One region of the Pseudomonas sp. VEM90 genome, then DNA from elsewhere that is predicted to be linked to it. Evidence: riboswitches for the same ligand, from Rfam matches in the RefSeq annotation. Region 1 holds a riboswitch; each other region holds the start of a gene.
What was found. Region 1 has a riboswitch for cobalamin ahead of ACYCCG_RS23805 (ABC transporter substrate-binding protein). Riboswitches for the same ligand answer to the same signal wherever they lie in the genome.
Positions count from the first base shown of each region.

Region 2: another riboswitch for cobalamin. It lies ahead of cobW (cobalamin biosynthesis protein CobW); the one in region 1 lies ahead of ACYCCG_RS23805 (ABC transporter substrate-binding protein).
Region 3: another riboswitch for cobalamin. It lies ahead of ACYCCG_RS13660 (CbtB domain-containing protein); the one in region 1 lies ahead of ACYCCG_RS23805 (ABC transporter substrate-binding protein).

Region 1 covers NZ_JBTRAR010000031.1:48,511-56,086, reverse strand. Annotated here, with positions in the region: gene ACYCCG_RS23810 (DUF1624 domain-containing protein) at 62-1,228, shown strand; cobalamin riboswitch at 1,257-1,454, shown strand; gene ACYCCG_RS23805 (ABC transporter substrate-binding protein) at 1,566-2,576, shown strand; gene ACYCCG_RS23800 (FecCD family ABC transporter permease) at 2,576-3,592, shown strand; gene ACYCCG_RS23795 (ABC transporter ATP-binding protein) at 3,589-4,377, shown strand; gene ACYCCG_RS23790 (pseudoazurin) at 4,395-4,829, shown strand; gene ACYCCG_RS23785 (GNAT family N-acetyltransferase) at 4,986-5,483, opposite strand; gene ACYCCG_RS23780 (hypothetical protein) at 5,617-6,096, shown strand; gene ACYCCG_RS23775 (sensor domain-containing diguanylate cyclase) at 6,155-7,576, shown strand, end outside.
Region 2 covers NZ_JBTRAR010000025.1:34,514-42,089, forward strand. Annotated here, with positions in the region: gene ACYCCG_RS21335 (ATP-binding cassette domain-containing protein) at 1-973, opposite strand, end outside; gene ACYCCG_RS21340 (hypothetical protein) at 1,144-1,506, opposite strand; gene ACYCCG_RS21345 (glyoxalase superfamily protein) at 1,503-1,880, opposite strand; cobalamin riboswitch at 1,981-2,196, shown strand; gene cobW (cobalamin biosynthesis protein CobW) at 2,297-3,364, shown strand; gene cobN (cobaltochelatase subunit CobN) at 3,368-7,129, shown strand; gene ACYCCG_RS21360 (ATP-binding protein) at 7,131-7,576, shown strand, end outside.
Region 3 covers NZ_JBTRAR010000012.1:99,744-107,319, reverse strand. Annotated here, with positions in the region: gene ACYCCG_RS13690 (transporter substrate-binding domain-containing protein) at 1-1,064, opposite strand, end outside; gene ACYCCG_RS13685 (response regulator transcription factor) at 1,078-1,692, opposite strand; gene ACYCCG_RS13680 (DUF1272 domain-containing protein) at 1,914-2,156, opposite strand; gene cobM (precorrin-4 C(11)-methyltransferase) at 2,223-2,975, opposite strand; gene ACYCCG_RS13670 (cobalamin biosynthesis protein) at 3,010-3,396, opposite strand; gene ACYCCG_RS13665 (CbtA family protein) at 3,396-4,082, opposite strand; gene ACYCCG_RS13660 (CbtB domain-containing protein) at 4,092-4,280, opposite strand; cobalamin riboswitch at 4,375-4,597, opposite strand; gene ACYCCG_RS13655 (GNAT family N-acetyltransferase) at 4,717-5,196, opposite strand; gene ACYCCG_RS13650 (LysE family translocator) at 5,321-5,950, shown strand; gene ACYCCG_RS13645 (alpha/beta fold hydrolase) at 5,972-6,844, shown strand; gene ACYCCG_RS13640 (pirin family protein) at 6,941-7,576, shown strand, end outside.

The sequences.
Region 1 (7,576 bases):
CGTCACCGGCTAGTTATAAGATAACGTTTTATATGACATTCATTACTATTAGCGTTCACCCATGACAAGCGCAATCGCCACGCCCACTCTGATCACCCAGCGGCTGCAGAGCATCGACGCCCTGCGTGGCCTGGTGATCCTGTTCATGCTCCTGGACCATGTCCGCGAGACTTTCCTCCTGCACCGCCAGGTCAGCGACCCCATGGCCATCGACACCACGGAACCGGTGCTGTTCTTCAGCCGCACCCTCGCCCACCTGTGTGCGCCTGTGTTCGTCCTGCTGACCGGCCTATCGGCCTGGCTGTATGGCGAGAAGCATCAGGGCCGTGGCGACGTCTCGGCTTTCCTGTTCAAACGCGGGCTGTTCCTGGTGTTGCTGGAGTTCACCCTGGTCAACTTCGCCTGGACCTTCCAGTTGCCCCCCAGCGTGATCTACCTGCAAGTGATCTGGGCCATCGGCGTCAGCATGATCGCCCTGTCGCTGCTGGTGTGGCTGCCACGCGCCGCCCTGCTCGCCCTGGGCGCCATCATCGTCGCCGGCCACAACCTGCTCGACGGCGTGCACTTCGGCGTAGAGTCAGCCCTGCATGTGCCGTGGGCAATCCTGCATGATCGTGGCTGGCTGGCGTTTTCCGAGAACCTGCACCTGCGCACGTCGTACCCGGTGCTGCCGTGGATCGGCGTCATCGCCCTGGGCTACGGCCTGGGGCCCTGGTTCGGTCGCGGCAGCGATGCCGGACAACGCCAGCAACACCTGCTGGTGGCCGGTTTGCTCGCGCTGCTTGGCTTTATCCTGCTGCGCATGTTCAACGGTTACGGTGAGGCACCGTGGAGCGGTTACCCAACCTTCACGCAAACCCTGATGAGCTTCTTCAACATCACCAAATACCCACCGTCGCTTCTGTTCCTGACCCTGACCCTGGGCTGCGGCCTGTTGTTGTTGCGCACGTTCGAACGGGCCGGCCAGGCGCGCTGGATCACTGCACTGGCAGTGTTCGGTGCGGCACCGATGTTCTTCTATCTGCTGCACCTGTATGTGCTGAAGCTGCTGTACCTGGCCTGTGTGGCGCTGTTCGGGCTCAACCATGGCGACTACTTCGGTTTCGACGGTATTGCAGCGGTGTGGCTGGGCGCGGTGCTGCTGGCGGTTTCGCTGTACCTGCCAGTGCGCGGGTTCGCCCGTCTGAAGCAGCGTCGCCGCGACATCCGTTGGCTGAAGTACTTCTGAAAAGCGTTTTCACCTGGCGACGCGATGGTCTACCATGCGGGCCGCCGGTTTCCACCATGGAACTAACAGGGAATCCCAGGCCTGCCAATACAGGCCAATCGGAACTGCCCCCGCAACTGTAGGTGCCGAGCCTGCTCCATCGATGCCACTGGGCCTACCGCCCGGGAAGGCGGGAGCCGGGCCGTGACGCACCAGTCAGGAGACCTGCCGGCCTTCATTCACCAACCGGCGGGGTGTCCGGGATTGGCCATCCGTGTTGCCCCAGCCACCCGCTGGGGCTTGGCGATGCCTGTCCGTGCGTTCCTCACCAGAACTGTCCGATAGGAGATCGCCCAGCATGCTGCCCCGTTTCGCCACCCTGCTCGCGGGCCTAGGCCTCACCGGCCTGGCCCAGGCCGCTGCCACCCACTACCCGCTGACGGTCGACAACTGCGGCAAGCCGCAGACTTTTGCCCAGGCACCGCAGCGCGCCGTCACCATCGGCCAGGCCGGAACCGAGCTGCTCTATGCCTTGGGGCTGGGTGACAAGCTGGCGGGCACGTCGCTGTGGTTCAACAACGTATTGCCGGAATACCAGGCGGTGAACGCCAAGGTGCCGCGCCTGGCCGACAACGACCCCAGCTTCGAGGCGGTGGTCGGCAAGCGCCCGCAGCTGGTCGCGGTGCAGTTCGAATGGATGGTCGGTGCCCAGGGCGTGGTCGCCACCCGCGAGCAGTTCGATGAACTGAAGATCCCCACCTACGTGCTGCCATCGGACTGCGAGGGCAAGGACAACCTAGTCGGTGCAGACGGCACCCGCCTGCAAGCGTTCCAGGTAGACAGCATCTACAAGAGCGTCAGCCAACTGGCCGAGATCTTCGACGTTCAGGACCGCGGCGCAGCACTGAACGCCGAGTTGCAAGGGCGCCTCGACAGCGCCAGGGCACAACTGGCCGGCAAGGACCTGTCGGCAACTTCGGCGCTGTTCTGGTTCTCCAGCGCCGACCTGGACATCGACCCCTATGTGGCCGGCCGCCAGGGTGTCGCCGACTTCATGTTGCGCACCCTCGGTGTGCGCAACGTGGTCGAGTCCAGCGAAGAATGGCCAAGCGTTGGCTGGGAAACCCTGGCCAAGGCCAATCCGACCTGGCTGATCATCGCACGCATGGACCGCCGCCGTTTCCCCGCCGACGACTACCAGAAAAAGCTCGAATTCCTGCGCAGTGATCCAGTAACCCGCAACATGGACGCGGTAAAGCACGACCGCATCATTATCCTCGACGCCGACGCCATGCAGGCCGGCATCCGCCTGTTCCGGGGCGTGCAGACGCTCTCCACGGCCTTCGCCAGCGGTAAAGCAGCCCCGTGATGATCCGCCTGTTACCCTGCATCGCGGTTGCCTTGGGCGCCCTGTTGGCCGCCCTGCTGGCCGGCACCGCCATCGGCGAAACCAACCTGTCGCCCAGCGTGGTCGGCCAGGTGCTGGCCAACCACCTGTGGCAAGCTGCCTACCCGGTGGACCCGATCGACGCCGGCATCGTCTGGAACTACCGCCTGACCCGCACCCTGGTCGCAGCCGCTTGTGGCGCCGGGCTGGCCACCTGCGGTGTCATCCTGCAGGCGATGTTGCGCAACCCACTGGCCGAGCCCTACTTGCTGGGGCTGTCTGCCGGTGCCTCGACCGGCGCGGTACTCGTCGGCCTGCTGGGCCTGGGTAGCCTGGCATTAAGCATGTCCGCAGGGGCTTTCATCGGTGCCGTGGCCGCATTCGCCTTGGTACTGGTGCTGGCCCGCGCGGCCGGCCCCAGCAGCAACAATGCCCAAGTGATCCTTGCCGGTATCGCCGGCTCGCAACTGTTCAATGCACTGACCGCCTTCCTGATCACCAAGTCGGCCACCGCCGAGCAGGCGCGCGGTATCCTGTTCTGGCTGCTGGGCAACCTGAGCGGCGTGCGCTGGCCTTCGGTGTGGCTGGCTGTGCCGGTGGCGATTTTCGGCTTGCTGGTGTGCCTGTGGCATCGCCGTGCGCTGGATGCCTTCACCTTCGGCGCCGATTCGGCCGCCTCGCTGGGCATCCCGGTGCGGCGCACCCAGTTGCTGCTGATCAGTTGTGCAGCGCTGGTGACGGCTGTGATGGTGTCCATTGTCGGCGCCATCGGTTTTGTCGGGCTGGTTATACCCCATGCCCTGCGCCTTCTGCTCGGCCCCGGGCACAGCCGTCTGTTGCCCGCCAGCGCACTGGGCGGTGCACTGTTCCTGATTGCGGCAGATATTCTTTCGCGCACACTGATCACCGGCCAGGTGATCCCGGTGGGCGTGGTTACGGCGCTGATCGGTGCCCCGGTATTCGCGCTGATTCTGGTCAGCCGTCGGGGGCGACCATGACAGCCATGACAACTGTTCGCATCCCCCCGCTGGCCTGCCATGGGCTGGGGCTGCAACTGGCCGGCAATACCGTGCTCAGCGATATCGACCTCAGCGTTGTCGCCGGTGAAACCCTGGGCATCGTCGGCCCTAACGGCTCGGGCAAATCCTCGCTACTGAAGTTGCTGGCAGGGCTGCGCAAACCGGCCTGCGGCAGCGTGCAGCTCATGGGTGAGCCACTGGCACAGATGCCCCGCCGCCGTGTTGCCCAAGCGCTGGCGCTGGTCGAGCAACAGGCCGACACCCTCGATGCGATCAGTGTGTTCGACGCGGTTGCCTTGGGCCGCACGCCGTGGCTCTCGGCCCTGGCACCGTTCTCCCGGCAAGACTGCGCCATCGTCGAGCAAGCCCTGGCCGACCTCGACGCCCTGCACCTGCGCACGCGCCTGTGGGGGTCGCTGTCCGGTGGCGAGCGCCAGCGTGTACACATCGCCCGCGCGCTGGCCCAACGGCCGCAGGTGCTGCTGCTGGACGAGCCGACCAACCACCTGGACATCCAGCATCAGCTGAGCCTGCTGCAACAAGTGCAGGCGCTGCCGGTTACCACCTTGGTAGCGCTGCATGACCTCAACCAGGCACTGACCTGCGACCGTGTCGCGGTCATCGACAAGGGCCGCCTGGTCGCCCTTGGCAAACCCTTCGAAGTGCTTACCGCCAAGCGCCTGCTGAGCACCTTCGGCGTCCACGCCCACTACCTCACCGACCCTTTCGACGGCGCGCGCATCCTGCGCTTTCGCGCCCCCTGAACCAGGTAGCCCTGCCCATGCTGTTGCGCCCTGTCGCCCTGCTGCTCGCCAGCACCCTGCATGCCCCGACCGCACTGGCCGAAGTGCATGAAGTGAAAATGCTCAACCGTGGCAGCGACGGTGCCATGGTCTACGAGCCCGACCACTTGCGCATTGCACCCGGCGACAGCGTTCGCTTCCTGCCGACCCAGAACGGGCATAATGCCGCCAGCGTGGCGGGCCTGCTACCCACCGGGGCCGAGCCGTTCAAGAGCAGGCTGAACCAGCCGTTCGAGCACACCTTCAGCGTGCCGGGCGTGTACGGTATCCAATGCATTCCGCACGTGGCCATGGGCATGGTCATGGTGATCCAGGTCGGTGACGCGCCTGCCGCCGAATTGCCGACCAGCTTGCCGGCGCGGGCCAAAGCCCGCTTTGCCGCACAGTTGCAAAAGCTCGAAGCTGGGCAATGAGCCAGCTATTCGGGTCGCTCACGCCCTGGCCGGCGTCGCCCACTTGCAAAGCAATGGCTTTACCGAGGATGGCAACTGGAAGCTTCTCAACCGCAACGTGTTCGATCCAGTGACGCGCGGCGTGATCTTCATCGCCAACAGGCACGTTCCCAGCGGTCAGCGTAATCGCAACTGCATGTGCGTGGTCTGCCACACCGGGTCTTGCTCCACATCCACCAACGTAAACCCTTGCCGCTCCCAGAACGCGATGGCACCCGGCAGAAACGGATGAGTATGCAAGTAAAGGCAGTCGAAGCCGGCTTGCATCGCCCGTTCGCGCAAGGCGCCAAACAAGGCAGCCGCCAGCCCATGCCTGCGGTAGGCCGGCAACACGAACAGCCGCACCACCTCGACTACCCGCTCAGCGCGGTAATCAAGCTGGGCAAAGCGATGGTCATAGGGCAAGTAACCTATCACCGCGACCAGCCGCCCACCCTCACGGGCTTCCAGAAAACAGCCCGCGCCGTCCAGGTAAGTGTCAGCGAACTGCGCCAGGTCACGCGGCAAGGGTGCATTGGCGAGCATCGGAAAAAGCGCGCGGCGGGCACTGTCGACAAACGCCAGCACTTCGGCAATGGCGTCACGCGCCACGGGTTGCAAGGTCCAGTTCGGCATTGGGCGGTTGCCAGTGTGGTTGGGAGCGTACGGTTCTACCGCAGCGTGCCGCTCAAGGCAAATCACAGGGCTCGTCGCGGCAAGGCGGACATCGGTATAATCGGCAGCCTTCACTGCCCGACCAGGCCATACCATGCCTCGCCTCCCGAAGTTGCTGTTACCCCTGTTGCTGGCTGCTGCACTCACCGCCTGCGACCAGAAGCCCTCCCGTGAAGAACAGATCCTCGCCCAGCTGCCGCTGCAGGACGCCTACACGCACAACATCGAGCGCATGTCCGCGCTGCTGGGCCGCACTCACCCGCAGTTGTCGCAAGCGACCATCCAGGACGTACTGCGCAAGCACCTCACCGTCGAGGACCAACGCCGGGACCTGTTCCGCCTGTACAGCGAAAAGAACTTCAGCGACGCCGAGTTCGCAACCATCGTCGCCGCCACCCAGGACCCCGCCAAAGCTCGCGCCCTGGAAGACACCGAAGCCGGCAAACGCTTGAGCGAAAAACTCACCGCCCTGATGCGCGAAACCGCCCGCGATGTGAACGTGCAGGCCTTGGTCGAGCAGCGCATGCAACAGGTGGAAGATGAGCTTGATGCGCTGGACAAGGCAGGCTCTTGAGCGCTGCCCGCCAAGGTAACTTCCGTTCAGCAGCCCTTTACGATCACAGAGGTCAGGATTGCCACATACCAAGCACGGATTGCGCCTGGATCTACGTACACTCATTCTGGTGCTCTGCGCCCTGACCGCAGTGGTCATGCTGTGCGCCAGCTATTTCGCCAGCTATCGGGTGCAGCGCCAGCTACTGATCGACAATGCCCTGGAAGCCAATCGGGTGTATGCGAGAAAGCTGGCCAGCATTACCGACACCTTCATTGGCAACGCCTTGCAGCAACTGATGTTCAGCGCCGGCGTACAAAGCCGGCAGTTGAGCGACACCGCAGCGCTGCAGGTGGAAACCGACCGCGTACTGGGCCAGAGCATGGCCTTCAACTCCACCTTCGTGATCGATGCCAACGGTGTACTGCTGGCGGTATCCCCCGCCCCGCTACGCCACCTGCTCGGCACCCACGTGCAGTCGCCCGGTGCTCAGGAAGCCCTGCACGAACGCCGTCCACTGGTTTCCACACCCTATCTGTCGGCGGCCGACAACCTGATGGTGGTGCTGTCGCAACCCATTTTCGACGACAACGGCCGCTACCTGGGGTATGTGGGTGGCAGCCTGTACCTGCGTGAACACAACATCCTCAACAGCCTGCTGGGTGAGCATTTCTACAAGAACGGTTCGTACCTGTATGTGGTCGACCGCAAACGACGCCTGCTGTACCACCCCAATAGCGAACGGGTAGGCACGGTGGTGGAGGGCAATGCGCTGGTCGACCAGCTGGGGAGACTGGACAGCGGTACCCGGCAGCTGACCAATAGCCTGGGCGTGGAAATGCTCGCCGGCTTCGCCACTGTGCCCAGCGCCGGCTGGGGCGTTGTAGCGCAGCAGCCATTGGCGCAGACGGTGACGCCGCTGAACCATCTGGTGCTGAACGTGGTCGCCAGTTCGGCGCCCTTGGCGCTGGTTGGCAGCCTGCTGCTGTGGTGGCTGGCCCGCACCATCGCCCGGCCGCTGTGGAAACTGGCCGCAAGTGCCCGCACGATGGACCGCGCCGGTACCGCCGAACATTTGCATCATGTGCGGGCCTGGTACTTTGAGGCGGCAGAGCTCAAACGCGCGTTACTGTTCGGCCTGAACTTGCTGCAAGAGCGCATCGGCCGGCTCAATCGGGACGCCCAGACCGACCCGCTGACCGGCCTGGGCAACCGCCGCAGCCTGGAATTCAGCCTGTCGTTACTGGAAGCTGAAAACCGGGAGTTTGCAGTCATTGCGCTGGATATCGACCATTTCAAACGGGTAAATGACAGCCATGGACACGAAGTGGGCGACCAGGTGCTGCGCCACCTGGCGGAGCTCATGCGCCGTTGTTGCCGCGAGGGCGACCTGTTGTGTCGGACCGGCGGCGAGGAGTTCCTGATATTGCTGCCTGGGGCCCCCCTGAACGTGGCGGCCGCGGTGGCTGAACGGTTGCGTGTGACCGTACAGGATATGCCG
Region 2 (7,576 bases), on a different contig from region 1:
TAGCGCTGTCATGCTCCATCTCGCGGGCGGCGTCACGCACTTTGCCCATAAGCGTTTGCCGAGCATCGCGATGCTCGCGGTGCTGCTTGCCGGCAGTGGCCTGGCTGCGCTCCTGCTTGCGGTCGACCAGAATCTTGGCCTGGTTGGCGTGCTTGGCTTGGCGCCCGGCCCGGGCCTGATGGCGCTCCAGGTCTTCGCGTTGGCGCTGCAGTTCACGGGCCTGTCGTTGCTGCGCCTGCTTCAGCCGGGCAAGTTGCTGCTGGGCCTGCGCCGTCTGGTTGGTTTTTTGCGCACTATAGAGGCTGTAGTTGCCACCATAGGCCTGCAAGCCCAGGCTGGATAGTTCGACAATGCGTGCCATGTGCGCCAGCAGGCTGCGGTCGTGGCTGATCACCAGCAAGCCACGGTCCCAGGCTTCGATCATGCTCAGCAGCTGGGCACGGGCGTTGCTGTCCAGGTAATTGCTTGGCTCGTCGAGGATCAGGTAATCGGCATCGCTGAGCCACGCGCCAATCAATGCCACGCGCATGGCTTGGCCACCGCTCAGGGTTCGTGCGGGCTGGCGCCAGTCGAGTTGACCCAGGCCATGGCCCTGAAGCTGTAGCTGCAATTGCTCGCGCATATCCCAGCGCTCGCCAACGGTGTCGAAATCCTGGGGCTCGATGCTGCCTTGCTCGATGCGCTCCAGCGCCGCAATCACCGGTCCCACTTGGGCCAGGTCGGCCAGCGTGGCGCTGCGCTCGATGACTTGCTGGTCCAGCAAATGGACAGGTCCGAGGCGCCGACAATGGCCGCTGCTCGGTTCACGCTGGCCGGCAAGAATCTGCCCTAGCAGGCTTTTGCCCACGCCATTGCGCCCGACCAGGCCGGTGCGGCGTTGGTCGAAGGTTTCGTTGAGGTTGCTAAACAGCGGCCTGCCATCAGGCAAGGCCAAGGAGACGCTGTCCAGCGTCAGAATCGACGTGTTCGTCATGCACAACTCCACAAATGCCGCGACATCTCCGGTACGAACCGGAGGCTGAAGACTGGCCGTCGAACAGACGGCGGCATCAATGGCGCATTGGACGAACACCTCGTAATTTAGAGACTGCGTAGCCTAACGGCCCTCTGGGGCCGGGTAAAGCACCGGCTGCCGGTTGGGGCTCAGCGCTGCGTCTGCAAGCGCTTGGCCCAGTCTCCGCCGTGGCCGTGCGCGCAGGCTTCTTCACTGTCGAATCGCACATGCCAGGCCGGATGGTCCAGCTCAATGCCGGCTTGCTCCAGCGCCAGGCCGGTAAGCGCCAGCATGCGCGCCTTCGCATCACCGACCACGGCCGCTGCCTTGTCGGCCTCTTGCTCGAATACCCAGGTGATACGCAGGCTGCTCGGAAAGTCCTCGGGGTCGAGGCGATGGGTAAGCCAACTGAAGCCGACAATTTCTGCCTTGGCGGCTTCGCAGGCATCGGTCAGGCACGCAACCAACCCCCGCTCCAGGCGACTTATCTCGCGTTTGCCCAATGCCTTCATGGGTTGGCCTCGTCATCGATCTGCTGGCAAAAGCGCAGGCGGTTGCCGAACGGGTCCCATACCTGCATCTGCAGGCCCCAATCCAGGCGCTCGGCCTCGGGCCGGGCGAAACCGTACTGTTTACCCTGCAATTCACCCTCCAGCGCGCGCAGGTCGTCGAGGCGGGCGAACACGGTCGAGCCAGGGCAGGCATCGCCATGGTGCTCTGAAAGGTGCAGGATCAGGCCATCACGGTGGATCTGCATGTACAACGGCAAGTCCGGGCTGAAGCGGTGCTCCCAGTCCAGGCTGAAACCCAGGAAGTCGAGGTAGAACTCCTTGGCCTTGTCGATCGAGAATATGCGCAGTACAGGTATGGCGGGGGCGAGGGGCATGGTGCGTCCTTGACCGTGGATAAGGCGCCACTGTAGCGCACTTGCGCCCAGCGTTGTCGACCGGCCCCGCAGCAATGGTTGACCACCCGCCAGCCACTGCGTAGCCTTGCCACTTCGAGGTTCTTCGGCCTGGCCGAAGCTAAGACGGGAACGCGGTACAAGCCGCGGCTGCCCCCGCAACTGTAAGCACCGACAACGGATCGACACAGCCACTGCGCCAGCGCGCGGGAAGGCGTCATCCCGCCAGCCCGCCGTTCGACTGAACGGGGCATGGAACGGTGCAAGCCAGGAGACCTGCCTCGTCACGTTTTCGACTTTCAACCGGGCGGGGTGATCCGGTGGCGAACAAGCCCGGCCGGCCTGGCCTGCGGCTGTCGTCCTGCATGCCCGCGCCACACTGCCAAGGGCAATGCGACATGAAAACACTGGCCAAGCTACCCGTCACCATCGTCACCGGCTTCCTCGGCTCGGGCAAGACCACCTTGCTGCGCCACATGCTCGACAACGCCCAGGGCCGCCGCATTGCGGTCATCGTCAACGAATTTGGTGAACTGGGCATCGATGGCGAAATCCTCAAACAGTGCAGCATCGGTTGCACCGAGGAAGAAGCCAGCGGCCGCGTCTACGAGCTGGCCAACGGCTGCCTGTGCTGCACCGTGCAGGAAGAATTCTTCCCGGTGATGCGCGAGCTGGTGGCCCGCCGTGGCGACCTCGACCACATCCTCATCGAAACCAGCGGCCTGGCCCTGCCCAAGCCATTGGTACAAGCGTTCCAGTGGCCGGAAATCCGCAACGCCTGCACCGTCGATGCGGTCATCACCGTGGTCGACAGCCCGGCCGTGGCCGCTGGCACCTTTGCCGCCTACCCGGACCAGGTCGATGCCCAGCGCAAGCTCGACCCTAACCTGGATCATGAATCGCCCTTGCACGAGCTGTTCGCTGACCAGTTGGCCAGTGCCGACCTGGTGGTGTTGAACAAGGCTGACCTGATCGACGCCGAAGGCCTGGCCAAGGTGCGTGCCGAGGTGGCCGAAGAACTGCCGCCGGCGGTGAAAGTGATCGAGGCCAGCAGCGGCAAGCTGCCACTGGAGGTGCTGCTGGGCGTGGGTGCCGAGTCCGAGGCGCATATCGATGGCCGCCGAACCCACCACGATTCGCACCACGATAGCGACGATCATGACGATCATGACCACGACGCTTTCGATTCCATCTCCATCGACCTGCCGGAAGCCGACGAAAGCCTGCTGCTCGATGCATTGACCCAGTTGGTGGTGGAGTTCGGTATCCTGCGCGCCAAAGGCTTCGCCGCCATCCCGGGCAAGCCGATGCGCCTGCTGGTACAAGGCGTGGGCACCCGTTTCGACAAGCACTTCGACCGCGCCTGGCGCGCCGACGAGCCGCGCATCACCCGCCTGGTGCTGATCGGCCAGGACCTCGATGCTGCCCAGCTGGAGGCGCGCCTGCGCCAGGCGCTGGGCGCCTGACCCATGCACCTGCTGCGGACCCAGCCCGGTGGTTTCGTACCGGATGACAGCATTGCCGACCTCGGCCAGACACCCGCCGAGCTGGTGATTCTCTGCAGCGGCGATTCACACCTGGCATTGCTCGCCGACACCGCCGAGCAATTGCCCGAAGACTTTCCCAGCCTGCGCCTGGCCAACCCGATGCAGGTGCAGAACCATGCCTCGGTCGACCTGTATGTCGACCAGGTGCTGCGCCACGCCAAGGTCATCCTGGTGTCGCTGCACGGTGGCGTTGGTTACTGGCGCTATGGTGTCGAACAACTGGTCGAGCTGGCCGCCCGTGGCGTGCAGCTGATTCTGGTGCCGGGCGATGACCGCCCGGACCCGGAGCTGACCTGCCTGGGCAACGTCCGCGGTGAACAGGCCGAGCGGCTTTGGCATTACCTGCGCCAGGGCGGCAAGGCCAATGCCATCAACCTGTTCAACTGCCTGGCCAGCCAGTGGCTGGGCCGCGACTATGCCTGGGACGAGCCGCAGCCTTTGCCGCGCACCGCGGTATATCACCCCGCCAAGGGCAGCGCGACACTCGAAGACTGGTACCCGCACTGGCACCCCGAGCAGCCAGTGGCGCCGCTGCTGTTCTACCGTTCGCACCTGCAAGCGGCCAATACCGCGTTCATCGACGTATTCTGCCAGCGCCTGCAGGCTGCCGGCCTGAACCCGTTGCCGATCGCCGTGGCCAGCCTCAAGGAAAGCGCCTGCCTGGAACAGGTCGAAGCCTGGCTGGACGAGGTCGGCGCCGAAGTGCTGGTCAATACCACCGGTTTCGCCTTGTCCAGCCCCGAGCGCCCCAACCTGCGCCCGTTCCGCCGCGACATCCCGGTGCTTCAGGCCATCTGTGCGCAGGACAACCAGCCTGGCTGGGAGGCCAGCGAACAGGGCCTGGGCGCACGCGACCTGGCCATGCACATTGCGTTGCCGGAGCTGGATGGGCGCATCATTACGCGCCCGGTCAGTTTCAAGGACATGGCCTGGCGCAGCGAGCGCAGCCAGTCCGACGTTGTCTGCTACCGCGCCCACCCCGAGCGCATGGACTTTGTCGCCGAGCTGGCCCGCCGCTGGGTCGAGCTGGCCCGTCTGCCCAATGCCCAGAAGCGTGTGGCCCTGGTGCTGGCCAACTACCCGACCCGCGATGGCCGCATTGGCAATGGCGTCGGCCTGGACACGCCCGCCGCCGCACTCAACATCCTCAAGGCGCTGCAGGCCGAAGGCTACCCGCTGGCCGAACTGCCGGGCAGCGGTACGCAACTGATCCAGCAGTTGCTCGGTGGCGTGACCAACGACCTCGACCACCTCGACCAGCGCCCCTGTGCCCAGAGCCTGAGCCTGGCCGATTACCAGCTGGCCTTCGAGCGCCTGCCGCAGGCCAACCGCCAGGCAGTGCTGGAACGCTGGGGGCCGCCCGAACAGGACCCGATGTATCGCAGCGGCCGGCTGATGGTTGCCGGCCTGCGCTTTGGTTTGACCTTCGTCGGTATCCAGCCGGCGCGGGGCTATCAGGTAGACCCCAGCGCGGTGTATCACGACCCTGACCTGGTGCCGCCGCACGGCTACCTGGCATTTCACTTCTGGCTGCGTCACGCATTTGCCGCCGATGCGGTGATCCACGTCGGCAAGCACGGCAACCTCGAATGGTTGCCCGGCAAAGGCGTCGGGCTGTCGGCGCAGTGCTGGCCGGACGCGCTGCTCGGGCCGCTGCCGAACATCTACCCGTTCATCGTCAACGACCCGGGCGAGGGCGCCCAGGCCAAGCGGCGCACCCAGGCGGTAATCATCGACCATCTGATGCCGCCGCTGACCCGTGCCGAAACCTATGGCCCGCTGCGCCACCTGGAACAACTGGCCGACGAGTTCTATGAAGCGCAGTTGCTCGACCCTCGGCGTGCCCGCGAGTTGCAGCGTGACATCCTCGAGCTGGTCAAGGCCACCCACATTGACCGTGAGTTGCAACTGGAAGGGCAACTGGACGATGCGGCGCTCTGGCTGCCGCGCCTGGATACCTACCTGTGCGACCTGAAGGAGTCGCAAATTCGCGATGGCCTGCACGTGTTTGGTCAGTCACCTGAAGGGCGGCTACGCCTGGATACGCTGCTGGCGTTGTTGCGGGTCGAGCGTGGCGACGGTCGTGGCGGCAATGCCAGCCTGCTGCGCGCCCTGGCGAAAGCACTGGTGCCGGGCTGGGACCCGCTCGATTGCGACCTTGGGCAGCCGTGGCAGGGCATACGCCCTGAACAGCTGCAGGCCATGAGCAATGAGCCCTGGCGCACTTGTGGCGACACCCGCGAGCGCCTTGAGCTGTTGGCACTGCAGCTGATCGGGCAGGCGCTGGAAGGCACAGCACAGTTACCCGACCTGAGTGAGTGGCAACCGGTGCACGCTGTAGTGCAGGCCCTGTGTGAAGCGGTAGCCCCCAGCCTGGACGCCTGCGGCACGGCTGAAATGAATGGCCTGCTGGCGGCACTGGCCGGGCGCTTCGTGCCAGCCGGCCCCAGTGGTGCGCCTAGCCGAGGGCGCCTCGATGTGCTGCCCACCGGTCGCAACTTCTATACCGTGGACGTGCGCAACCTGCCCACCACCACAGCCTGGCGCCTGGGCTTCGCCTCGGCCAGCCTGATCCTCGAACGCCATCTGCAGGACCACGGCGATCACTTGCGCCAGCTCGGCCTGTCGGTGTGGGGCACGGCGACCATGCGCACCGGCGGCGACGACATCGCGCAGGCCATGGCGCTGATGGGCGTGCGGCCTGTCTGGGCCACCGGCAGCCAACGGGTCGACGATTTCGAAATCTTGCCGCTGAGCCTTCTCGACCGCCCCAGGGTGGACGTGACCTTGCGTGTTTCCGGCTTCTTCCGCGATGCCTTCGGTAACCTGATCCGCCTGTTCGACGCCGCCGTGCAGGCAGTGGCCGCGCTGGACGAACCTGACGACCTCAACCCACTGGCTGCCCGTGTGCGCAGCGAGCGGGCAACGCTGCAGGCTCAAGGCATGGATGCCGAGCAGGCCGCACGTCAGGCTGGCTGGCGGGTGTTCGGCGCCAAACCCGGGGCTTACGGTGCCGGGGTGCAGAACGCCATCGACGGGCGCTTGTGGCACAGCCGCGACGACCTGGCCGAGGTCTACCTCAATCACGGCGGCTATGCCTACGGCGGCAGCGACGACGGCACCCCGGCCCGCGCCCAGTTCGCCCAACGCCTGGCCAAGGTGCAGGCAGTGCTGCAGAACCAGGACAACCACGAGCACGACCTGCTCGATTCCAACGATTACTACCAGTTCCAGGGCGGCATGCTGGCGGCCTCGGAAACCCTGTCCGGGGCGGTGGTGGCCAGCTACCATGGCGACCACAGCCAGGCCGACCGACCGCGCGTCCGTACCCTCAAGGAAGAGCTGAACCGGGTAATCCGTGCCCGTGCGCTCAACCCCAAGTGGATCGACGGGGTCAAGCGTCACGGCTACAAGGGTGCCTTCGAGATGGCAGCGACAGTCGACAACCTGTTCGCCTTCGACGCCACCACGCACCTGATCGACGACCATCATTACCAGGGGCTGGCCGATGCCTATGTGCTCGACCCGGCGACCCGCGATTTCATGCGCGAGCACAACCCCGAGGCCCTGCGCGACCTCACCGAGCGCCTGCTGGAGGCCCAGCAGCGCGGCTTGTGGCAGGCGCCGGGCGACTACCGCGAAGCCCTTGAGGACCAACTGCTCGACGGCGAGGAACAGGCTTGAAATGAGTGAACCCGTACAATTTCCGCTGGCGGCCGTGGTCGGTGCAGACGACCTCAAGCTGGCTCTGTGCCTGACCGCCATCGACCCCAGGATCGGTGGTGTGCTGATCGAAGGGCCGCGTGGCATGGCCAAGAGCACCCTGGCCCGTGGTCTGGCCGACCTGCTTGGCGAAGGCCCGTTCGTCACCTTGCCATTGGGCGCCAGTGAAGAGCGGTTGGTCGGCACCCTCGACCTGGATGCCGCGCTGGGGCAGGGCAAGGCGCAGTTTTCCCCGGGCGTGCTGGCCCAGGCCGACGGCGGTGTGCTGTATGTCGATGAGGTCAACCTGCTGCCCGACACCTTGGTCGATCTGTTGCTTGACGTGGCTGCCAGCGGCACAAACCGCGTCGAGCGTGACGGTATCTCGCACCGGCACAGCGCCCGCTTCGTACTGATCGGCACCATGAA
Region 3 (7,576 bases), on a different contig from region 1:
CGGTCGATCATGACCTGCGATGAAGCACTCTCGACGGGTTTGAACTGCAGCCCCGTGCGCAATGAGATCTGCTTGAGCAGGTCCAGGGTGATACCGCTAGGGCGGTGTTGAGCATCGTTGAACGTCAGAGGTGCCAGCGAGGTATTGACCAGTACACTGATAGTGGGGTGGTCGGTGATCCAGGATTCTTCTTCTTCGCTCAAGGCAGTGAGGTGGCGCTGCAGCAGCAGGCTGGTATTACCACTGCTCCAACGGCGCAGAATGTTCAGACGTTCACTTTCGCTTATGCGTGACAGCGCCTTGTCCACCAGCCGATGCAAGCGCGGGTTGTCGCTGGCGATGGCGAAGGCAAAAGCCTCTGGGGCCAGTTGGGAAAAATGGTCGATTTTCAACGTGCCCTGAAAACTTTTGCCGATCATGTAGTCGGTGCTGATGGCATCGCCCAGATAGGCGTCTGCCTCGCCCAGCACCACGGCAGCGAGCCCGGCCAGGGTCGAGCGGTACAGGCTCAGTTGCGCCTTGGGGTACTGGGTACGAACGCTGACGGCCGGCAGGTAGTGATCGACCATCGCCAGGCGCAGGCCGGCGAGGTCGGGCGTACTTTTCAAGCTGTGCCCCTCACGGGTGACGATTACGGGCAGGTCGTCGGCATAAGGGGTGCTGAGGCTAAGCTGGGCGTCCGCCGCTTCGAAGGCGTTGGAGCTACCCAGCAGGTCAATACGGCCATCACGCAAGGCAGTGATGGCCTCGTGACGGCTGTTAAAGCGGCGAACTTCAATAGGTATGTCAAGCTGTTCGCCGATGATGCCGGCGTAGTCTGCGCTTAACCCCTCATAGTCATGCTGACTCACATTGATTTCAAACGGGGGGTAGTCGGGGCGCGCACTGCCCAGTACCAGGTGTTGGCGCTGTTTCAGCCAGTGGCGATCATCGCTGGACAACGTCAGCGGGGCAGAGGCGCTGATTGAGCGCGCCAGCAGATGGCGTGGCTCGCTGCTGGCCTGCAGCACCGGGGACTTGGCCAGAGCAATAGCCAGAAGGACGCTCGCCAGCAACTGTTTCATGGCAGCCGAGCGCTCAATAGACGTTGTTACGCTTGGCCAGGTCGACCATTTCCACCAGCGACTCGGTCTTGAGCTTTTCCATGATACGGCCCCGGTAGGTGCTGATGGTCTTGGCGCTGAGGTTCATGCAAGTGCCGATGTTCTTGTTGTTCTCGCCGCGCGCGAGGCGCCGCAGCACTTCCATTTCCCGGTTGGAGAGACTGGCCAGGCGCACTGGCTCGCTCTCCAGCGAGTTGCTGTTGACCGACATTTGCGGAAAGGTCGAATAACCCTTGATCAGGGCCTTGAGAGCGAACAGCAGTGCCTCGTGGTCCTCTTCCTTGGTGACGAAGGCGCCTATCCCGGCATCCAGGCAGCGGCGCACATACAGATCGGTGGCCTGGCCGGTCAGCACCATGATCTTCGGTGCCGGCTCCAGGCTCTGCAATCGCTTGATGACTTCCATACCGTCCAGGCCAGGCAGGCCGATGTCGAGAATGACCACGTCCGGGCGCAGTTCACGGGCTACCTGAGCCACTTCACTGCCATTGCCGACCTCGCCGACGACATGGAAGCGCTCGCGCTCGAGCAGTAGGCGCAGGGACAGCCGGACAATAGGGTGGTCGTCGACGATCAGCACGGTTGTCATGGGGAAAACTCCTGTAGGGATGTGGTCCGCTTCCTGGAACACTCAGGAATACGTCTGCAAGTGGGGTTATCGGAAGCGCTGCACGATACGACCATTCCCGAGGTTTGGTAATGCCGAGTATAGAAGTGTTGAAATCCCTATTACTTATTGTTGAGAAATCCTACAAGAAACAGGAAAGGCATCACCCTGAAACAGCGGTGATGCCGGTTCTTTGCAGTTATTCAGGCGCAGGCAGCGTGCGGTTTGTGTATACGCAGTGTGGAGGCAGGGTTGTTGGTCAATGCCTGCCCGACCCGCGTCGGGCGGGCCACCAACTGCCCGGTACAATTCGGGCAGCGGCCTTGGAAGCGGGTTTCGGCACAGGCACGGCAGAACGTGCATTCGAAGGAGCAGATCAGGGCGTCGGGGCTGTCACCCGGCAGGTCGGCATCACAGCACTCGCAGTTGGGGCGTAACTCCAGCATGGGCATGGCTCCTGTTCGCAGGCGGGAACCCGGAGTCTGCTATGCCCGAGGCAGGGCTGGCAATGCTCAGTCGCCAGGACGGTACAGGTGGGCATGCCCGGCTCGGTACAAGGCCGACTCGGCGAACGGCGTATCCCCCAGTACGTGGCCTACCAGGATCAGCGCCGTGCGGCGGAAATCCTTGGCCGCTACGCGTTCGACAATATCACCGAGGTTGCCGCGCACCCAGTCCTGGTCTGGCCAGGTGGCCCGATGCACCACCGCAACCGGGCAGCTCGCGCCGTAGTGCGGCACCAACTCATCGACAATGCGCGACAGGTGCTTGACCCCCAGATGGATTGCCAGGGTGCTGCCATGGCGCGCCAGGTCATCCAACTGCTCACCAGGCGGCATGGGCGAGCTGTCGCCATAGCGGGTGAGGATCACCGTCTGCGCCACTTGAGGCAAGGTCAGCTCACAGCCGAGCAGGGCGGCGCTCGCTGCCGTGGCGGTAACGCCGGGGATGATCTGGTAATCGATGCCCAGCGCCTGCAGGTGGCGGATCTGCTCACCGATGGCACCGTAAAGGCTGGGGTCGCCGCTGTGCACCCGCGCCACATCCTGCCCTTGTTCGTGCGCGCTGCGCATGGCGGCGATGATCTGCTCCAGATGCAGTTCGGCGCTGTTGATCACGGTTTCGGCCTGGTGGCCTTCGAGCACGGCGGCGGGTACCAGTGAACCGGCATAAATGATCACCGGGCACTGACGAATCAGCCGTTGGCCCTTGACCGTGATCAGTTCCGGGTCGCCGGGGCCGGCACCGATAAAGTAGATGGTCATGCTAAGTCCTGGCAAGAAAGAGGGTACGAAACGCTCAGCAGGCCAGGGCGAGCGTCGCCGGGCCCAGTACCTGGCGCGTCAGCAGCAACCTGGCCGTACCCTGCCGCTGGCTGGCCAGGGCCAGTGCCGCGCTCTCGGCGACGCCCCAGCAGCCACTGTGTTGGTGGGCAGCGGCGGAACGGTGGCTGAGCAGTGGTTCATAGGGTTGCAGTTGCGCGCCATGGTACAGCACCAAGGGCAAGCCGAGGTGCTCTGCCAGTTGTTGCAAACCCGGTTCGTCGGCCTTCAGGCTGATGCTTGCGATGCCGCGCAGGTCGGCCAACGCCAGGCCCTGGTTGTCCAGTGCCTGGCACAGCAAGCGTTGCAAGGTATCCGCCGGGCAACCCCGGCGGCAGCCAAAACCGGCGTAGAAGGCAGGCATCAAGCCTGGCTGGAACGGCGGAACAGCCAGGCGCTGAGCAGGCCCAAGGCCAGCCAGAAGGCGGCGTTGGTCAGCCAGGAGGCTACTTTGAACTGGGTTTCCAGTGCTTCGGGGGCGAGGCTTTCGTGCACCTCAGGTTGCGGTGCACCGATCACATGAGGAATGACCAGCAGCACGGCGCCCAGTGCCTTCAGCAGCCAGTGGCGAGCGAACACCAGCAAGGCCAGGCCCAGCGCTGTGGCACTGGCTGTACCGACCCACCAGGTCTGGCGTTGCCCCAGATCGGCGGCTGCAGTACCTGGTAGTTCTGGTGGCAAGCCCAGGGTTGGGGCCAGGCAGAACACGGCGAAGCCAGCCAACCCCCACAATGCGCCAGTGGCGGTGCGTTTGGGCTCGCGAAGGCTGTACAGGGCGGCGAGGATCAGGGCGAAGCCGACCGCGACCACCAGATTGCCGCCTGTGGTGGACAGCACGCGTTGCCAGCCGTCTTCCGGCGACCAGGCTTCGGCGCTGTGTTCATGAGCGACCACTTCGCTACCGTGTTCGTGGTGTGCGGCCGGGGCCGAGGACTCGTAGGTTTCCGCCTCAAGAATCAGCGGGGCAACCCAGAAGCTTTGCAGCAAGGTCAGCAACAGGGCTGCAAGAAGCCCGCTGAAGCCCGCAGTACGGGCAATGCGCGTGATCATCAGACGTACTCAGTGGCAAGGGAAGGCGGCGCTGTGGCGGGTGTCGTGGGCGGCGTTGTGCACGGCCTCGATGTGCGAGAAACCGGCAAAGTACACCAGGCACAGGCCCAGCAAGCTGGCACCGATGGCGATGGTTACACGCTGGCTGAGGGTAACGGGGGTCGCAAGGCTGTGTTGTTTGGCGCTGGTGACGGGCATGACGCGGTCCTCTGCTTTTTTGTGGGCAATGGGCGAGCGCGGCAGCCCCGGGCGTGGCCGCCCAAGGGAATGCAACAGCGCCCGCCCACCGCGGGGTGTTCATGAACGTCAGGCCGGTCTCCGGGCTTGCGAGGAAGAGCTGGGCTCCTGGAACGCGTCACCTTCCCATGCCGTACTACAAGGCACAGTGGTACAGACGCTTCACTCGCTTACCGTTGCGGGGGCAGCACCGGCATTGTCCGGCCCTGCTGAAGGGCCTGGGACGCACCGGTTTCCCGTTTCACCCCCTGAGGGGCACCTGAACGCGAGGCATAAGGAGAGCATGGGGCGGGCTTGGCGTCAATGTCATACAGAGCGCGAGGCTGTCGAACAGCAGGTACCACCGCCTCGCGCCTGCGGTGTTCGTCCAGCAGGCAGAAGTGCAGGCGCCGGGCGATCACCCGCGGGCGAATGCCGCCAGCTTGTCGCCATCCAGCCGGTAGCGCACCCACTCATCCTGTGCTTCGGCTCCTAGCTTCTGGTAGAAGCCGATCGCTGGCTCGTTCCAGTCCAGCACGCTCCATTCCAGGCGCCCGCAGTTGTTCGCCACCGCTTCGCGGGCAATGTGCTGCAACAACTGCCGGCCGGCGCCATCGCCGCGTTGTTCGGGGGTCACGTACAGGTCTTCCAGATAGATGCCATTGCGCCCGAGCCAGGTCGAGTAGCTGTAGAAGTACACGGCAAAGCCGATTGCACGACCATCACGCTCGCACATCAGGGTGCGCACGGTGCTGCCTTCGTCGAACAGGCTGTGCTCGATGTCGGCAAGGGTAGCGACCACCTCGTGGCGGGCGCGTTCGTACTCGGCCAGTTCGGTGACGAAGGTGAGGATCTGCGCGGCATCGGTACGCACGGCAGGGCGAATGGTGAGGCTCATGGTGACAGCTTCCTTGGTCCGGATTGGCGATACAGTGATGTGTATCTGCATAATTTAATCAAACTGTACCGGTCGCAGGGGAAAGCGACTCCGGTAGTGTGACAGCACCTATAAAGAAAGTGGAATGCCCGCCATGCTTGCCTCTGCCGACCTGCTGACCGCCTTTGTGCTGTTTGCCTTCGTGTCTTCCATCACGCCTGGCCCCAACAACACCATGTTGCTGGCCTCGGGGGTGAACTTCGGCGTGCGCCGCTCGGTCCCTCATGCCTTGGGTATCAGCTTTGGTTTCATGATGATGGTGCTGGCCGTCGGCCTGGGGCTGGGTGAGGTATTCAAGGCCTGGCCACCACTGTATACGGTGCTGCGCTACACTGGCGCCGCCTACCTGCTGTACCTGGCCTGGAAGATCGCCACTTCCGGGCCGGTCGGCACGGCCTCGTCCAGTGCCCGCAAACCGCTGGGCTTCTGGGGAGCAGCGGCGTTCCAGTGGGTCAACCCCAAGGCCTGGGTGATGGCGGTGGGGGCGATTACCACCTACACGCCCGCGCAAGGCTATGTAACCAACGTGATCGTCATTGCGGCCTTGTTCGCTTTGGTCAACCTGCCGAGCGTGGGGGTATGGGTGATGTTCGGCAGCGCCCTGCGCAACCTGTTGCAGCATTCGCGCTGGCTGATGCTGTTCAATGTCGTGATGGCCCTGTTGCTGGTGATTTCACTGTACCCGCTGCTGTTTGTAGAATCAGCGTTTTCCTGACCCCGAGAGTACAGTAAGCCGATGCAGTTGATTCCCTGGTCCCACGAATGCGCCGAAGGTTTCACCCTGCGTGGCTGGCGAACCCCGGCCAGTGGCAAACCGCTGCTGCACTTCCTGCATGGCAATGGCTTCTGTTGCCTGACCTACCAACCGCTGTTGATGCACCTGGGCAAGTATTTCGACTTGTGGCTCTGCGACGTTCAAGGCCATGGCGACAGTGACCATGGCGGGGTGTTTCGCGGCTGGAACCGCACCGCCGCCTTGGCGGTGGAGGCCTTTCAGGGCGGACGTGGCGAGTATGGCGACGTACAGCGGTTTGCCGCAGGGCACAGCTTTGGTGGCGTGCTCACAGGGCTGATCCTGAGCAGTGAACCGCAACTGTTTGCACGCGCCGTGCTGCTCGACCCGGTGTTGTTCAGCCGACGCATGATCGGCGTGATGGGGGCAGCAGCCTTGGTCGGCCTGCATCAGCGCCACGCCCTGGCCCGCAAGGCTGCCAGTCGTCGCAGCCACTGGCCCGATCGCGAGTCAGCGTTGGCCTCGCTGCAAGGGCGTGGCATCTTCAAAGGCTGGACCCATACGGCGCTGCAGGCCTATGTCGAGCATGCCATCGGGGATTGTGGCGAGGCCGTGGTGCTCAAGTGCCGGCCCAGCCGTGAAGTGGAAATCTTCAGCTCGTTCCCTAAACGCATGTGGGCCAGCCTGACAGCAATCAGGACGCCGACACGGGTGTTGTATGGCGAGGACACCTATCCCTTTGTGCCACACTCGGTGAATCGCCTGGCGCTGCTAAACCGCAATGTGACCGCACTGCAAGTGCCCGGTGGGCACTGTTTCATGCAGGAAGACCCGGCCATGGCGGCCGAGCAGGTGCTCGGTTTCTTGCAGGGCTGACTGTTCTGCAGGTGGGACGATGCATGTCATTTCAGCCGTCTACCGCTTGATTGGCATCATTGATAAGGTTATCTCAACCAAGAGAGGAGCCTTCTCATGAAAAAGATTCTGGGTATCCACCACAGCCCTCACGCCCATTGGGTGGGGGATGGTTTCCCGGTGCGCAGCCTGTTCACCTACGACAACCTGGCCAGCCGGATCAGCCCATTCCTGCTGCTGGACTACGCCGGGCCGCATGATTTCGCCCCAACCCAGGCACGACGCGGTGTAGGCCAGCATCCGCATCGCGGCTTCGAGACGGTGACCATCGTCTACCAGGGTGAGCTGGAGCACCGTGACTCTACCGGGGCTGGCGGCTTGATCGGCCCAGGTGACGTGCAGTGGATGACGGCTGCCAACGGCATCCTCCATGAGGAGTTTCATTCCCCCGGCTTCGCCCGCAGTGGTGGCACACTGGAAATGGTCCAGCTGTGGGTGAACCTGCCGGCGCGGGACAAGCGTGCAGCGGCCGGCTACCAGACGCTGCTGGCCGGCGACATTCCGGTGCTAGCGCTGGACGGTGATGCCGGGAGCTTGCGGGTAATTGCCGGTGACTATCATGGGCACCAGGGGCCGGCTCGGACCTTCACCGCGATGGATGTGTGGGATCTGCGGCTCAACGCCGGCGCTGTCTTGCAGTTGCCGGTTGCTGCCGGTCGCACTGCGGCGCTGGTGGTGTTGCGTGGAAACGTT